DNA from 4 places in the Chromobacterium sp. CCUG 30098 genome. Region 4 is predicted to be linked to each of the others. Evidence: predicted binding sites of a transcription regulator. Region 4 holds the regulator's gene; each other region holds the start of a gene.
The links. Region 4 encodes FNR, which switches genes on or off when oxygen is low (the NO sensors DNR and NnrR bind a similar motif). Its sites were predicted from a motif close to TTGATNNNNATCAA; they were not measured.
Positions count from the first base shown of each region.

Region 1 (4,153 bases), on a different contig from region 4:
CGCACGCCCTGGGCCTCGGCCACGGCCTTGACCCCCAGGCTGGCCGGCGCAGGCTTGCCGCTCAACGCCAGGCCGCCGCGGTCGCCGGCGTTGGCCGCCGGCTCGAAGCGCAGCTCCACGCCCTGGGCCGCCAACAGTTCGGCCAGCGGCAGGGACTCAACACCGCGCAGCGCGCGATCGAAAAAGGCCTTGAGGTCCAGGCCGGTGACGGCCTGCGCCTGGCTTTCCCACTCGTCCTCGGCCAGGCCCTTGCCGTCGTCCAGCCATTTGCGCCACAGCGCGCGCATCACGTCGTCCAGCGACTGACGGCCCTGGCTGTCGCGGCGTATGGTCAGGTCCAGCGCCAGCGCGGCCAGCGCGCCCTTGGTGTAATAGCTGACGATGCTGTTGGGGCTGTTTTCGTCTTGTCGATAGTACTTGGTCCACGCTTCGAAGCTGGATTGCTCCAGCGTCTGCTTCAAGCGGCCGGCGCCGCGCTCGACGCCGCTGATGGTTTCCGCCAGCAGGCCCAGATAGCGCTTCTCGTCTATCAGGCCGCAACGCACCAGGCTCAGGTCGTCGTAATAGGAGGTGATGCCCTCGAAGGCCCACAGCAGACGGGTATAGCCTTCCTGGTTCAGATCGTAGGGCGTGAACGCCGCCGGCTTCATCCGCTTGACGTTCCAGCTGTGGAAATATTCGTGGCTGATCAGGCCCAGCAGCTTCAGATAGCCGTCACCGATCTCCTCGACGCCCTGCTGCGGCAAGTCGTCGCGATTGGCCACCAGCGCGGTGGAGGCGCGATGCTCCAGGCCGCCGTAGATGTCCTTGCCGACGAAAAGCATGAATACGTAGCGCTCGAAGGGCGCCGGCTCGCCGAACAGCTTGATCTGGTATTCGCAGATTTTCTTGGCGTCGCGCGCCAGGCGCTTGAGGTCGGCGCGGAAGCGGCCGGAGACGACGAATTCGTGCGGCACGCCGCAGGCTTTGAAGCTGACGCGTTCGAAAGCGCCCAGTTCCACCGGGTGGTCGATCAACTCGTCGTAAGAGGCGGCCTGATAGCCGCCGAAGCCGGTTTTCTTGTCCGCGCCGCGCGCCGGCAAGCTGGTCGCCACCTTCCAATCGGCGTAGGCCTTGCCTTCCGGCGGCAGGATCTCCACCTCGCAAGCCTCGTTCTCGTAGCCGTCCGCCGCCAGGAAAACGCTGCTGCCGTTATAGAAGCCGCGCTGCGCGTCCAGATAAGCGCCGCGCACCGACAGATCAAACGCATAAACTTTATAGCGTAGAACCAACGAGCCCTTGACTGGCGCGGCTTGCCAACTGTTTTTTGTCAGCTGGACCAGCCGCACCGCTTTTCCCGCGGATTCCGCGCGAATTTCCACAATATGTTTGGAGAACTCCCGGATCATGTAACTGCCGGGAATCCACGCCGGCAATGAGAAAATCTGGCCATTCTTGGCGGGCCGGGAAACGGTCAGGACGACCTCGAAAAGATGCGCCTCCGGGGCGCTCGGACATAGGGTGTAGCGGACGGAAACGGTCATGATCTGCCTGCAATCGTTGCAAAACCTTCTGATTTTAGCACTTGCCGCGGGTAAACGCTGCGTTTTATGACATCTTGATCCAGGTCAAGAAGGCTGGGCCGCCAGACAATACAATCTCGGTCAGTAGCAACAGTATTTGCAAGAACTGTCACGCTCGCTTGAGACATAAATAAAGACAAATGGGAAAGCGACATCCCCCGGCCGTCCAAACTGGCCCGATATGGGTAATTGATTTAGAATGCCGGGTTAACTAAATGGGGAAATTGCGCTGTCGCAATACGGGATGAACTGCTAATACAGACATCAGTACCGCTGCGATCTGGGTCAAGCGCTTGATTTTAATAAAAGTCGTTTTCCCTGCGGCATCGTCTGGATACAGTCACATCGGTACAGATGGGGACAGTTTCCCGGACTTCAAGCCGCCGATTAGATATGTCACGTTCTGAGTTAGCAACCTTGGAGAAAACCCTAAATGGAAACGCAATCCACTTATAACTATAAGGTGGTGCGCCAATTTGCCATCATGACCGTCGTGTGGGGCATTGTCGGCATGTTGGTGGGCGTCATCATTGCGGCCCAACTGGTCTGGCCCGAATTGAACTTCGGCCCCTGGTTCCACTTTGGCCGCCTGCGTCCTCTGCACACCAATGCGGTCATCTTCGCCTTTGGCGGTTGCGGCCTGTTCGCCACCTCCTATTACGTGGTGCAGCGTACCTGTAACGTCCGGCTGATCTCCGACAAGCTCGCCGCCTTCACCTTCTGGGGCTGGCAGCTGGTGATCGTGCTGGCCGCCATCACCTTGCCGCTGGGCCTGACCACCAGCAAGGAATACGCCGAGCTGGAATGGCCGATCAAACTGCTGATCGCGGTGATCTGGGTTGTTTACGCCATCGTTTTCTTCGGCACCATCGCCATCCGCAAGGTCAAGCACATCTACGTGGCCAACTGGTTCTACGGCGCCTTCATCCTGGCCGTGGCCCTGCTGCACATCGTCAACTCCGCCTTCGTGCCGGTGTCGCTGTGGAAATCCTACTCCGCCTACTCCGGCGCCGTGGACGCCATGGTGCAATGGTGGTACGGCCACAACGCCGTGGGCTTCTTCCTGACCGCCGCCTTCCTGGGCATGATGTACTACTTCATCCCGAAACAGGCCGGCCGTCCGGTTTACTCCTACCGCCTGTCCGTGGTGCACTTCTGGGCGCTGATCTTCACCTATATGTGGGCCGGTCCTCACCACCTGCATTACACCAGCCTGCCTGACTGGACCCAGTCCGTAGGCATGGTGTTCTCCCTGGTGCTGCTGGCTCCGAGCTGGGGCGGCATGATCAACGGCATCATGACGCTGTCCGGCGCCTGGCATAAGCTGCGCACCGATCCGGTGTTGAAATTCCTGGTGGTTTCGCTGTCCTTCTACGGCATGTCCACCTTCGAAGGCCCGATGATGTCGATCAAGACCGTCAACGCCTTGTCCCACTATACCGACTGGACCATCGGCCACGTGCACTCCGGCGCGCTGGGCTGGGTGGGCTTCATCACCATCGGTTCCATGTACTACCTGATTCCGCGCCTGTTCGGCCGCGAATCCATGTTCAGCCTGAAGCTGGTTGAAGCCCATTTCTGGCTCGCCACCGTCGGCGTGGTGCTGTACATCGCCGCGCTGTGGATCTCCGGCGTGACCCAGGGCCTGATGTGGCGCGCGCTGAACCCGGACGGCACCCTGACCTACGCCTTCGTAGAGGCGGTCAAGGCCACCTATCCGTACCACTTCGTGCGTCTGCTCGGCGGCTTCCTGTACCTGCTCGGCATGTTCCTGATGGCCTACAACACCTTCCGCACCGTAACCGCGGGCCGTGCCGTAGACGCCAAGATCCCGGCCATCACCGCCCACGCTCATTGAGGCGCAAGGAAACATCATGGATAAGATACAAAAACTGATCGAAGAACACGTCGGCTATCTGATCGTGTTTACCCTGCTGGTCGTCAGCGTGGCCGGTCTGGTGGAAATTCTGCCGCTGGCCTTCCAGAAATCGACCACTCAGCCGGTGGCCGGCGTCAAGCCCTACACCGCCGTGCAGCTGGCCGGCCGCGACATCTACATCCGCGAAGGCTGCCATACCTGCCACACGCAGATGATCCGTCCGTTCCGCGCTGAAACCGAGCGCTACGGCCACTACTCCGTGGCCGGCGAATCGGTGTACGACCACCCCTTCCTGTGGGGCTCCAAGCGCACCGGTCCGGACCTGGCCCGCGTGGGCGCCCGTTACTCCGACGAATGGCACCGCGTGCACCTGATCAACCCGCGCGACGTGGTTCCCGAGTCCAATATGCCGGCCTTCCCGTGGCTGGCCAAGAATCTGGCCGACGCCGACATTGTGCCGACCAAGATGAAGGCGCTGCGCCTGGTGGGCGTTCCCTATACCGACAAGGACATCGCCGAGGCCAAGGCCCAGGTGGAGGGCAAGTCGGAAATGGACGTGCTGGTCGCTTACCTGCAAGGCCTGGGCCTTGCCTTGAAGAACGTTCGTTAAGCCATGGACTGGGTAACCATCGGACGCTCGCTGTTCACGGTAGTGTGCTTTGCATTCTTCATCGTGGTGCTGGGCATCGCCTACAGCAAGCGCTCCAAGAAC
Region 1 covers NZ_JAUCGS010000003.1:159,144-163,296, reverse strand. Annotated here, with positions in the region: gene QUG03_RS08930 (M61 family metallopeptidase) at 1-1,523, opposite strand, end outside; gene ccoN (cytochrome-c oxidase, cbb3-type subunit I) at 1,996-3,420, shown strand; gene ccoO (cytochrome-c oxidase, cbb3-type subunit II) at 3,437-4,051, shown strand; gene QUG03_RS08915 (cbb3-type cytochrome oxidase subunit 3) at 4,055-4,153, shown strand, end outside.
Region 1: the regulator FNR is predicted to act here: its motif matches at 1,598-1,611, upstream of QUG03_RS08930 (M61 family metallopeptidase).

Region 2 (4,153 bases), on a different contig from region 4:
CAGGCAGTTGGCCAGGTTGGCTACGCGTTCTTCTTCGCTATGGCCCAATGCGTCCGGGGTGGCGGAGGCGGTCCAGCTGATGCCGTCCAGCGCGGCTTCATACGGCAGCTTGGCTACCGATGCGCCCGCGGCGACAAAGCCTTTCACGTCGCGGCCGTTCATCGGGTTGGCGCCCGGGGCGAACGGTTCGCCGGCGCGGCGGCCGCACGGGGTGTTGCCGGTTTTCTTGCCGTACACCACGTTGGAGGTGATGGTGAGCACGGACTGAGTCGGCATCGCGTTGCGGTAGAAGTGCGGCTGGGCCTTGATCTTGTCCATGAAGGTTTCGGTCAGCCATACCGCGATGCTGTCGGCGCGGTCGTCGTTGTTGCCGTAAGCCGGGTAGTCGCCTTCGATCTTGTAGTCCACCGCCAGGCCCGCTTCGTTGCGGATGATGTGCACTTTGGCGTGCTTGATGGCGGACAGGGAGTCGGCGGCCACGGACAGGCCGGCGATGCCGCAAGCCATGGTGCGCAGGATGTCGCGGTCGTGCAGCGCCATTTCAATGCGTTCGTAGGCGTACTTGTCGTGCATGTAGTGGATGCAGTTCAGCGCCTTGACGTAAGTCGCGGCCAGCCAGTCCATCAGCAGGTCGAACTTGGGCATCAGTTCGTCGTAAGTCAGCACGTCGCTCTTGATCGGCTCGAAGCCCTTGGCCACTTGCACGCCGGATTTTTCATCCACGCCGCCGTTGATGGCGTAGAGCATGGCTTTGGCCAGGTTGGCGCGGGCGCCGAAGAACTGCATTTGCTTGCCGATGCGCATCGCGGACACGCAGCAGGCGATGCCGTAGTCGTCGCCCCAGTGCGGACGCATCAGGTCGTCGTTTTCGTACTGGATGGAGCTGGTGTCGATGGACACTTTGGCGCAGAAGTCTTTGAAGCCGCGCGGCAGCTGGGTGGACCACAGCACGGTCAGGTTGGGTTCCGGCGCCGGGCCCAGGTTGTACAGGGTGTTGAGGAAGCGGAAGCTGCTCTTGCTCACCAGGGTGCGGCCGTCTTCGCCCATGCCGCCGATGGATTCGGTCACCCAGGTCGGGTCGCCGGAGAACAGTTGGTCGTATTCCGGGGTGCGCAGGAAGCGCACGATGCGCAGCTTGATCACCAGGTCGTCGATCATTTCCTGGGCTTGTTCTTCAGTCAGCGCGCCGGAGGCCAGATCGCGCTCGATGTAGACGTCCAGGAAGGTGGCGACGCGGCCGAAGGACATGGCGGCGCCGTTTTGTTCTTTCACGGCGGCCAGGTAGGCGAAGTAGGTCCACTGCACCGCTTCGCGGGCGTTGACGGCCGGGCGGCTGATGTCGAAGCCGTACTTGGCGGCCATCTGCTTCAGTTCGTCCAGCGCGCGGAATTGTTCGGACAGTTCTTCGCGCAGGCGCAGCACGTCTTCGTTGAAAACGGCGTCGTCCAGCTCATGGAATACTTTTTGGCGTTCGGCGCGCAGGAAGTCGGTGCCGTACAGGGCCACGCGGCGGTAGTCGCCGATGATGCGGCCGCGGCCGTAGGCGTCCGGCAGGCCGGTGATCACGCCGGATTTACGCGCGGCCATGATGTCCGGGGTGTAGGTGTCGAACACCCCCTGGTTGTGGCTCTTGCGATAGTGGGTCCACACGTCCTTGATGACCGGGTCCAGCTTGAAGCCGAAGGCTTCCAGGCCGTTCTCAACCATGCGCAGGCCGCCGTTGGGCATGATGGCGCGCTTGAGCGGCGCATCGGTTTGCAGGCCGACGATGACTTCGCTGGCTTGGTCGATGTAGCCGGCGTCATGCGCGGTGATGGAGCTGCCGCGGTCAGCGGCTACGTCCAGCACGCCACGGGCGCGTTCTTCTTTCAGCAACTCGCTCAGGGTGTCCCACAGCTTTTGGGTGCGCGCGGTAGCGGGTGCCAGGAAGCTGGCGTCGCCTTCAAACGGCTTGTAGTTCAGCTGGATGAAGTTGCGGACATCCACCTTGCTTTGCCATTCACCGCCGGTGAAATCGCGCCAGGGGTTGGCTTGAGTCGCGTCACGATTCAGAGCATCCATGTGTGCCTCCTAGTAACTATCAGTAAATGTTGAGTACTGAACATATTGTACATTCGGTTTCGAAAAAAATCGTTTGATAAAGATCAACTGCCACAGACTAAAACGCGCGTGCGGCCCCGCCCGAGTTGGCGGCAAAGTCTCTTAAAAAACGCTTTATTTTCAATAACCTGAAAAACCACATCAACACGCCGTCATTGTAGCCGGCGCATTACATTCGAAAACGAACATCAAACACTCGTTCCAAGCGCCGCCGCGGCCGGTTTTGCGGCTTCGCGCCGCGCCGGCAGGGTGTGGCGCTCCAGCAGGTAAACCACCAGGCCCACGCCCAGCGCGCCGCCGGCGATATTGCCCAGGGTGGCCGGAATCATATTGTGCAGGATGGCGGCGGCGTCCAGGCCTTGCATGCCGTGCAGCAGCGCCAGCGAGAAGAAGGCCATATTGGCGATGCTGTGCTCAAAGCCGGAGAAGAAGAACACGAAGACCAGCAGCAGGATCATCAGCATCTTGGCGGCGTCGCCGGCCATGCGCAGCGGCACCCATACCGCCAGACAGATCACCCAGTTGCACAGCGCGCCCTTCCAGAAGACTTCCCAGCCGCCGGCGTGCACTTTGTGCGCGGCCACATTGAACAGCAGGTGGTCGGCCGGCAGGCTGCCCATGCCGCCGGCGCCGGCGAACACGGCGGTAAACAGCAACACGCCCAGCAGATTGCCCAGGTAGACCATGGTCCAGCTGCGCAGCAGGTTGCAGACGCGGCAGTCGCCGCTGAGCACGCCCACGCTGAAGTACATCACATTGCTGGTGAACAGTTCCAGCTTGCAGACGATGATGCTGACCAGGGCCACGCCGAAGAAGCCGGCCACGGCGATGTAGTAGCCGGGGGAGCCGACGGCGAAGAAGACCTGGCCCAGCTTGAGGCTGACGCTGAGCACCACGGCGATCAGCGCGCCGGCCATGCCGGCGCTCAATAGATAGCGGCCGGGGTGCTGACGCAGCACGGTCTGTTTGGCGGCGGCTTCTGCCGCGACGTAGGCGAGTGTGGAGGCGTGATTCATGTTTTTCATTTCGCGAGCTTGGGCAACGCCGCCAGCCGCGGGTCCATCTTGATGCAATGCCTATCAACTGCTGATGCCGTTTTCAGGTTTTGCCGGATTTCGCCCGGCCCGGCCTGCTTCCGGCATTGGCTTGGTTGGCTGTCATCCTTGATTGGTTCCCGCGTCTGCGCTTGCCCTGATTGTTGATTCACGAAAATTTTATGTTCGTATTGCATCATTGTTGTTTGATAACTATCAAACGCAAGCCTTTCCTTGGCACGCTTTCGCTCAAGCCTTTCTTTTTACAACATGCCCGGCAATGGATTTGCCGTCTCCGCCGCGGTTCAGCCGCCGGCTCTCCTTAGATCCGGTTCAAAGCCTGCCGCGCTTTACAAGACGTGGCGCGGCGAGCGCCGCTTCGAAATGCGGACGCACCGCGCGCGCATCCCGCTTTCTCAGCGGTTTCCGCCCCGCCTCGCTCCGGCTCGCGAGACGTTGACAGCCTATTGCGCAGCCATTGAAGAGCCGCCGCGCCAGACGGGACGCGGCGCAGCAATCGCGGTTTCGAGGATGCGCATGCGTCCCTGGCGCATTCCGCCCTTGAGACCGCCGCGCCTGGCCTTGCCCCTAATCGCGCGGTCTTGAACCGCTAGCGCGGCCAAGCAACCCCGATGCCGCGTGCGCCGACTTGAGCGATTCCCATAGCGCCGGCGTTGGCGCGCCTTGCTTCAGCCGCATAACCTGAGCGTGTTTGCCGCTCTTAAGAGGCGGTTCACCGCCTGCCGCGTGTCAGCGGGATGGTCAGAGCGAGGCCTTGAAACCGGCTTCAGAGCGCCCATGCGCCCCTTGCGCATTCCGCTTCTTCGGCGGCAAGGCCTTGCCTGGTGCTTGCTCGAGAGACTTTGAACAGGCTCTTAGGCGGATGGCAAGCGCGATAACAAACAATGAAAAACATCATATAAATCACATGGATAATAGAAAAACGATCGTTTGAACGCTAGCGACATGTTGGAAACCAACCAAATAATGTTCGTTTTGAAATATTTTTGTTCGTTTTC
Region 2 covers NZ_JAUCGS010000017.1:6,552-10,704, reverse strand. Annotated here, with positions in the region: gene pflB (formate C-acetyltransferase) at 1-2,061, opposite strand, end outside; gene QUG03_RS22390 (formate/nitrite transporter family protein) at 2,289-3,116, opposite strand; gene QUG03_RS22385 (hypothetical protein) at 3,122-3,334, opposite strand.
Region 2: the regulator FNR is predicted to act here: its motif matches at 2,135-2,148, upstream of pflB (formate C-acetyltransferase).

Region 3 (4,153 bases), on a different contig from region 4:
GCGGCCGCGTCTTAACGCCGAAATCCCCGGAGCTTACATTTGGGACTGGATATAGTTCTGCTCGCCCACCATATCGATCAGGCGCAGTTGCTGCTCCAGCCAGTGGGCGTGGTCGTTCTCGGTCTCTTCCAGCAGCACCATCAGTTCCTGGCGCGTCACGTAGTCCTTCACGCTCTCACAGTGGGCCACCACTTTTTTCAGCAAGTTGCCGACGCGGTATTCCACTTCCAGATCGCTGGCCAGCATCGCCCGCACGTTCTCGCCCACCACGATGGGCACGCGCTTGGCCACGTTCGGCTTGCCTTGCAGGAACAAGGTGCGCGCGATCAGCACCCGCGCGTGCGACAACTCGTCCTCGCGCTCGTGATCGATGCGCTCGAACAGCTTGTGCAGACCGAAGTCCTTGTACATCTCGGCATGAATGAAATACTGGTCCGCGGCGGACAGTTCTTCCGCCAGCAGTTCGTTCAGCAACTCGATGGTTTTGGGATCACCTTGCATAAAACGACCTCTTGTTGTTGTAGTTCAATAACGCCGGCGGGCGCGCCGCCGGCGCGAACGGAATTCGCGAACCATTCATTCTAAGCCCTCAGGGCCACAGTTGCACGCCGGCTTGATAAAACGCGAACGACAACAACCAGGCCAGTCCCACCGACCACGCCACCGACATCGCGGTGTAGGCCTTGCTGCGCGACTCGCGGTACATCGCCGCCACCGTGGACAGGCAGGGCACGTAGATCAAGGTGAAGATCAGGAAGCTCATCGCCGAGCGCCAATCCAGATGTTGCAGCAAGGCCGCGCCCAGGCCGGCTTCCGGCACCCCGTAGATCACCGCCAGGCTGCCCAGCAGGATTTCCTTGGCGATGAAGCCGAACAGCAAGGCCGCCGCCAGTTCGTGGCGGATGCCTATCGGGTCCAGCACCGGGGCCAGCAGGCTGCCCAGAGCGTCGGCCAGGGTCTTGCCCTCGCCCGCCGGCACATGGGTCAGCAGCCAGACCAGCACCACGCCCAACAGGATGAAACTGGAGGCCAGTTGCAGAAAGGCCCGCACCTCCCCCACCGCCCGGCTCAGCAAATGGCTCAAGCCGGGCAGCCGGTACGGCGGCACTTCCAGCAAGAAGGCCTCGCCGCCGGCGTAACGGCGCTTGAACACCCAGGCGGTAAACACCGCGACGGCGAAGCTCATCAGATAAAGCCCCATCAACACCCACGGCGCCTGCGTCGGCGTGAACAACAGCCCGGCGAAGAACACCACCACCTGCAAACGCGCCGAACACAGCGAAAACGGGATTACCAGCATGGTCAGCAGCCGCTGCTTGCGCTCGCGCATCACCCGAGTGCCCATGATGGCCGGCACATTGCAGCCAAAGCCCATCAGCTGCATCACGAAGCCGCGGCCGTCCAGCCCCAGCCGCGCCATGAAGGCGTCGGTCAGATAGGCGGCGCGCGCCAGGTAGCCGGAATCCTCCACCATCGCCATCAATACGAAAAACACCAGCAAAATGGGCGCGAAGGTCAGCACCGTCGACACCCCCTGCCAGATCCCGTCCAGCGCCAGGCTCTGCACAATCTCGGGCAAGGGCGCGAGCAAGGGCGTCAGCGCCTGCTCCTTGATCCAGTCCAGACCGGCGCCGGCCAGCTCCTGCAATGGGGTGCCGATCTGATACGTCAGATTGAACAGCAGCGCCATCAGCGCGAAGAACAGCGGCAGACCCAGCCATGGATGCATCAGCCAATGGTCCATCTTCTCCGTCAGCCCCGCCGGCAGCACGGGCGGCAAGGCCCAGCAGCCCGCCAGCCGCCGCTTGGCCTCCGCCATCGCCTCCCGGGTGTCCGGCACCGCGTCCAGCCTGGCGCGCGTCGCCGGACCGCCGTCGTTGGCCCGCCGGTTCAAGCCCGCCATCAGCGGCGGCCAGCCCTGCATATGCCGGGCCGAGGCCAGAAACACCGGCGCGCCCAGGCGCTCCGACAAGCGCTCCACATCCAGGCTCACGCCCAGGGCCTTGGCCTCGTCGGCCATATTCAGCACCACCAGGCAGTTGAGGCCGCTGGCCAGCACCTGCAAGGCCAGCGGCAGTTGCCGGTCCAGCTGGCTGGCGTTGAGCACCAGGACGGCGCCGTCGAAGGCGCTGGCCAGCAGCACGTCGCGCACCACCGCCTCGTCGTCGGAATAGCCGGTCAAATCATTGACGCCGGGCAAATCCACCAACTCCACCATGTGGCCGCCCAGCAACAGGCGCGCGCTGCTCAACTCTATGGTCAGGCCCGGCCAGTTGCCGACGCGCTGCGACATGCCGGTCAGACGGTTGAACAAGGTGGACTTGCCGGTATTGGGCAGGCCGATCAGGGCGAAACGCTTCATACCGCCACCCTCGCCACGATGAGGCGCGCCAGGCTGCGGCGCAGCAGGAAGCGCGTGGCGCCGACGTCCAGCAATAATGGCCCGCCCAAGGGCGCCGCCCGACGCAGATAAAACCGGCAGCCCGGCTCCAGGCCAAAGGCGGCGACGCGGCGCATGGCCTCTTCGGCCAGCTCCAGGCTGTCGACCACGCCGTGGCGTCCGGCGGGGAATGCATCCAAAGTCAACATGATGATCCGATCAAGAACGAGAATGGTTTGCATTAGTATATCCAGCCGAACCCCGTCGAATATCGGCAAACCGCGGCAATTCCCGCCCTGCTTGACCTGCATCAATAGCATTGTCCTATCCGGATCGACGATGGATTATCGATAGCCGGCCACTGCGCTTGCGGTTAAAATCGCGGACAATCAATCGACAAGCTACGGGCCCAAGACAATGAGCATCAAATCGGACAAGTGGATTCGCCGGATGGCGGACGAGTACAAAATGATCGAACCCTTCGAGCCCAACCAGATCAAGATGGTGGACGGCCAGAAGGTGATCTCCTACGGCACGTCCAGCTACGGCTACGATATCCGCTGCGCCGACGAATTCAAGGTGTTCACCAATATCAACAGCACCATCGTCGACCCGAAAAACTTCGACCCCAATTCCTTCGTGGAAGTCTCCGGCAAGGGCTATTGCATCATCCCGCCCAACAGCTTCGCGCTGGCCCGCACCGTGGAATACTTCCGTATTCCCCGCTCGGTGCTGACCGTCTGCCTGGGCAAATCCACTTACGCCCGCTGCGGCATCATCGTCAACGTCACCCCGTTCGAACCGGAATGGGAAGGCTATGTGACGCTGGAGTTCTCCAACACCACGCCGCTGCCGGCCAAGATCTACGCCAACGAGGGCGTGGCCCAGGTCTTGTTCTTCGAATCCGATGAAATTTGCGACGTGTCCTACAGCGACCGCGCCGGCAAATACATGGGCCAGGTGGGCGTGACCCTGCCGCGCCCCTGAAACGCTTCCCGCCAGCAAAAAAGGGATGGCTTAGCCATCCCTTTGTCATTTAAATCCCGCCAAATCCGTCCTCGCAATTTCACCTTAATGTTCTAGGATAAACAGAGGGTTAGCTGACTTTCCCGGTTGGTCGGCCCTTGTACAGCAATTGATTTCTTCTTGGGGCGTAGCGGTTCCCCCTTGCCGTTGCGCCCCTTTTTTTATCCGCCGATCCCATTGCCCTGCCTCCGGTTTCTTGCCATGATCTTCGCTTTGGCGAAAGGCGGAAATATGCCGGACATATATGATTTTTCCATTGAGTCTTTAAACGGGCAGACCCTGCCGCTGGCGAGCTATCGCGGCAAAGTGCTATTGCTGGTCAACACCGCCAGCGAGTGCGGCTTCACCGCGCAATTGGGCGGCCTGGAACAGCTGTACCAGCGCTACCGCGAGCAAGGCCTGGAGATCATCGGCTTCCCCTGCAATCAGTTCGGCAACCAGGAGCCTGGGGACGCCGCCGCCATCGGCCAGTTCTGTCAGAAGAATTTCGGGGTCAGCTTCCCGCTATCCGCCAAGATCGACGTCAACGGCGCCGACGCGCATCCGCTCTGGCGTCATCTCGTCGCCGCCAAGCCCGGCTTGCTGGGCAGCCGGCGCATCAAATGGAATTTCACCAAATTCCTGGTGGACGGCGAAGGGCGCATCCGCAAGCGTTTCGCCCCCTACGTCAAGCCGGCGGCGCTGGAGCGCGCCATCGAAAGCCTGCTGCGAACGCAGAAGCGCTAGATTCTCTAGCGACAGCTCAGC
Region 3 covers NZ_JAUCGS010000007.1:129,872-134,024, forward strand. Annotated here, with positions in the region: gene bfr (bacterioferritin) at 34-501, opposite strand; gene feoB (ferrous iron transport protein B) at 590-2,362, opposite strand; gene QUG03_RS16450 (FeoA family protein) at 2,359-2,622, opposite strand; gene dcd (dCTP deaminase) at 2,798-3,367, shown strand; gene QUG03_RS16460 (glutathione peroxidase) at 3,638-4,132, shown strand; gene QUG03_RS16465 (YchJ family protein) at 4,149-4,153, opposite strand, start outside.
Region 3: the regulator FNR is predicted to act here: its motif matches at 2,681-2,694, upstream of QUG03_RS16450 (FeoA family protein).

Region 4 (4,153 bases):
GCGCGGCCTGTTCTCCAATGAGGCGGGCATGGGCTCCGCCCCCAACGCGGCGGCGACGGCGACTTCGCGTCACCCGGCGAGTCAGGGCGCGATCCAGATGTTCGGCGTCTTCATCGACACCATGGTGATCTGTACCGCCACCGCCGCCATCATTCTGCTGTCCGGCGTGTATGACCAGGGTTTGAGCGGCGTGGCGCTGACGCAGAAGGCGATCGAATCGCAGTTCGGCCCGATAGGCGCGTCCTTCTTGGCGGTGGCGATGTTCCTGTTCGCTTTTTCCACCATCATCGGCAATTACGCTTACGCCGAGGGCAATGTCGAATTCATCCGCAGCAATAAGGGGATCTTGCTGGCCTTCCGTCTGATTGTGCTGGCGATGGTGATGTTCGGCGCGGTGGCCAGCCTGCCGCTGGTGTGGGATATGGCCGACTTCGCCATGGGCCTGATGGCGCTGATCAATCTGGTGGCCATCGTGCTGCTGTCGCGTTATTTCTTCATCGTGCTGAAGGATTACGAGCGTCAGCTGAAGCGGGGCGAGTCCACCCCGGTGTTCAAGGTGGCGGATTACCCGGAACTGGCGGCCAAGGTGGAAAAAGACATCTGGTAAGCCTGCGTCCGGCTCCAACGATAAACAGCCCGCGTCATGACGCGGGCTGTTTTGTTGCTAGCCCCGTTCAAATGGTCTTGGAGTAGCGCGCCTGGGTGCGGCGCTCCCGCAGATGCCGGTCGAAGATCATCGCGATATTGCGGATCAGGAAGCGGCCCTTGGGCTCCACCATGATGAAGTCGCCGTCGAAGGACAGCAGGCCCAGTTGCTGGTATTCGCGGATCTGCGGCAGTTCTTCGGCGAAGTACTCGGCGAAGTTGATGCCGTGGATCTCTTCCAGCGCCTCCACCGACAGCGAGAAGCGACACATCAGGCCTTGGATGATGCTGCGGCGCAGGATGTCGTCATTGTCCAGCGTCAGCCCGCGCAACACCGGCAGATGGCCGCTGTCCAGCGCCGCGTAATAACTGTCCAGGTCCTTGGCGCTCTGGCTGTAACAGGGGCCGACCTTGCCGATGGAGGACACGCCAAGACCGATCATGTCGCAGTCCGCATGGGTGGAGTAGCCCTGGAAATTGCGTTGCAGCCGGCCCTGGCGCAGGGCGGAGGCCAGTTCGTCGTCCGGCTTGGCGAAGTGATCCATGCCGATGAAGACATAGCCGGCGTCGGCCAGGCGCTGCACCGAATCCTGCAGGATGTCCAGCTTGGTTTCCGGCGAGGGCAGATCGGCCTCGTTGATGCGCCGCTGCGGCATGAACACGGTGGGCAGGTGGGCGTAGTTGTACAGCGCCAGCCGGTCCGGCCCGATGGCGATCACCTTGTCCAGCGTGCGGCGCACCGATTCCCGGGTCTGCAGCGGCAGGCCGTAGATCAGATCGACGCTGACGGACTTGAAACCGGCGTCGCGCGCGGCCTGGATCACCTCCAGCGTTTCCTCTTCGGACTGCACCCGGTTCACCGCCTGCTGCACCGTCGGTTCAAAGTCCTGAATCCCGACGCTGATGCGGTTGAAGCCGAGTTCGGCCAGTTTGAAGATTGTCGCCGCGCTGACTTTGCGCGGGTCTATTTCTATGGAATACTCCCCCTCCTTCAAGAACTCGAAATGAGTCTTGAGCAAGGTCATCAATCGTTCCAGTTGCGCGTCGGACAAGAAAGTGGGGGTGCCGCCGCCGAAATGCAGCTGTATCACTTGCTCGCGGCGGCCCAGACAGGAGGCGATCATGCGGACCTCCTTCTCCAGGTAGTCCAGGTACAAGTCCGCTTTGCCGCTGTCCTTGGTGATGATCTTGTTGCAACCGCAGTAGTAGCAGATAGTGTTGCAAAAAGGTATATGAGCGTACAATGATAAAGGTTTCCGGTTGGCGCCGATGCTGCGCTGCCGTAGCCAGTGGATGTAGTCTCTTTCGGCAAAACCCGGCGTAAAGCGATCCGCTGTCGGGTATGACGTATATCTAGGACCTGTCCCGTCGAGGCGCTCAATCAGCGCGCGGTCGAATTCAAAATGGGCAGGAGAAAATGGGTGGGTGGTCTTCATGTCGTATTTGGATGGCAAAACCTCTGGTGGACTGGTAAATTTGCGGAAATCCTGCGAATTTCGCTTTGATAAGGGTCAAGCTTCATCGCAAGCTTGTACTAAACATGCCATGTCCGATCAGAACCATATCTCTTTGCATAACCTGAAGGTCTCCTGCTCCAACTGCAGCCTGAAGGAACTTTGTCTACCTGTGGGGCTTAACCGCGAGGAGCTGACCCAGCTCGACGCGGTGATCCGCCAAAGCCGCCGTTTGAAGCGCGGCGAGTACTTGTTCCGCAGCGGCGAAGGCTTCCGTTCGCTGTTCGCGGTGCGCACCGGCTTCTTCAAGACCAGCGTCGCCAGCCAGGACGGCCGCGAGCAGGTCACCGGCTTCCATATGTCCGGCGAACTGATGGGCCTGGACGGCATTTCCGCCAATGTGCACGGCTGCGACGCCATCGCGCTGGAGGACAGCGAGGTGTGCGAGCTGCCGTTCAGCCGCATGGAGAGCCTGGGCCGCGAAATTCCCACCCTGCAGCACCATTTCTACCGTCTGATGAGCCGCGAGATCGTTCGCGATCAGAATGTAATGTTGTTATTGGGCAACATGAAGGCGGAAGAGCGCCTGGCCGCCTTCCTGCTCAATCTGTCGCAGCGTCTGTCCACCCGCGGCTTCGCCGCCAACGACTTCATCCTGCGCATGAGCCGCGAGGAAATCGGCAGCTTCCTCGGCCTGAAGCTGGAAACCGTCAGCCGCACGCTGTCCAAGTTCCAGCAGCAAGGCTGGATCACCGTCGATCACAAGCACATCCAACTGGTGATGGTGGACGAATTGAAGGCGCTGATTTCCGGCTGCGCTCACGCCAACGGACATTGATTCCGCCGCGCGGGCGGACAGATGGAAAACGCAAGGCAAGCCCTCGGGCTTGCCTTTTTTCATGGGGCCGGCGCGCAGTCCGCGATTTGCAGCAGCAGCCGCGACAGCGGCGCCTCCTGAGGCCAGCCCGGCGGCACGGCGAAGCCGCGGGCCACTTCATGCCAGTCGCCGTCGGGGCCGGGCTGCAGTTCGGCCAGCAGCTGCGGCGCCTCGGCCTGTTCCAGGCGCGCGCGTAGTTCCGCCGCGTCGGCGGTGTGTTCCCGCGAGCGGCGCGCCGGCGCCAGCCAACTGAGCCTGGGCAGCCAGGCCCAGCGCGAATCCGCGTTCAGCGCCGGCCAGTCGCCGCGCAGCGGCCAGTATTGCCCGTACAGCGGCTGGGCGCCGGGCGGCGCTTCCGGCGCGGTGTCGCGGGCGTGGAACAGCCAGCCGCTGAGCCGAGCGCCGACCGCGCAGCCCTCAAAGCCTGCCGGCAGCGTCGCTTGCGCAGCCGGGTGGCGGGACAGGCGCAGCTGGGTTTGCAGTTTATGGGCTTTCAGCGCCCAGGCGTCGCGTAGGCTGGGGCCGGTCAAGGTGTCCGCGCTGCGGCCCAGTTGCAGATAGAACTTGCTGGCGGCTTCCAGATGCAGCGGTTGGCCGTCTAGGCGCAGCAAGAAGTCGAACTCGCCGACGGTGCGGCCGTCCGGCGCGCGCACCGGCAGATTGCTGGCCACCAGTTCGATGTGCGGCGCCAGCCGGAACCAGAAGGACAGCAGCCGTTCCGCGTAATGGCCCAGACGGCGGGTGGGCTGGCGCGCCAGCCAGTGCTGAAGTTCGGCAGGATCGGCGTCCAGCGTTTGCAGCAAGGCCGGGCCGTCGGCCCCCAGCAGCCGCTGCGGCGGGATGTCCGCGCCGCTGCGCCAGGGCGAGGGCGCGGAGAGCAGAAAAGCCAGATCGCGCACCGCCGGGTGCGCGTAGGGCAGGGTGAACGGCGGCTTATTCGCCATCCTGTCCGGGCGCGTCGCGGCGGACTTCGCCGTCGGCGGCGCGCTGCACCTGTTTGAGGAAGCCGCGCAGGATGTCGATTTCCTCGCGCAGCAGGCCGGCGCGGTTGAACAGGGTGCGCATCCGGCGCATCATCCGTTCGCTGTTGCGGCGGCGGAAATAGCCTATCTTGTCCATGGTCTGTTCCAGGTGGCCGCAGAAGCCCTCCACCTCGCCCAGCGCCGCCGCGTCGCTG
Region 4 covers NZ_JAUCGS010000001.1:1,201,439-1,205,591, forward strand. Annotated here, with positions in the region: gene QUG03_RS05615 (alanine/glycine:cation symporter family protein) at 1-607, shown strand, start outside; gene hemN (oxygen-independent coproporphyrinogen III oxidase) at 675-2,081, opposite strand; gene fnr (fumarate/nitrate reduction transcriptional regulator Fnr) at 2,191-2,937, shown strand; gene QUG03_RS05630 (DUF1853 family protein) at 2,997-3,920, opposite strand; gene QUG03_RS05635 (RNA methyltransferase) at 3,910-4,153, opposite strand, start outside.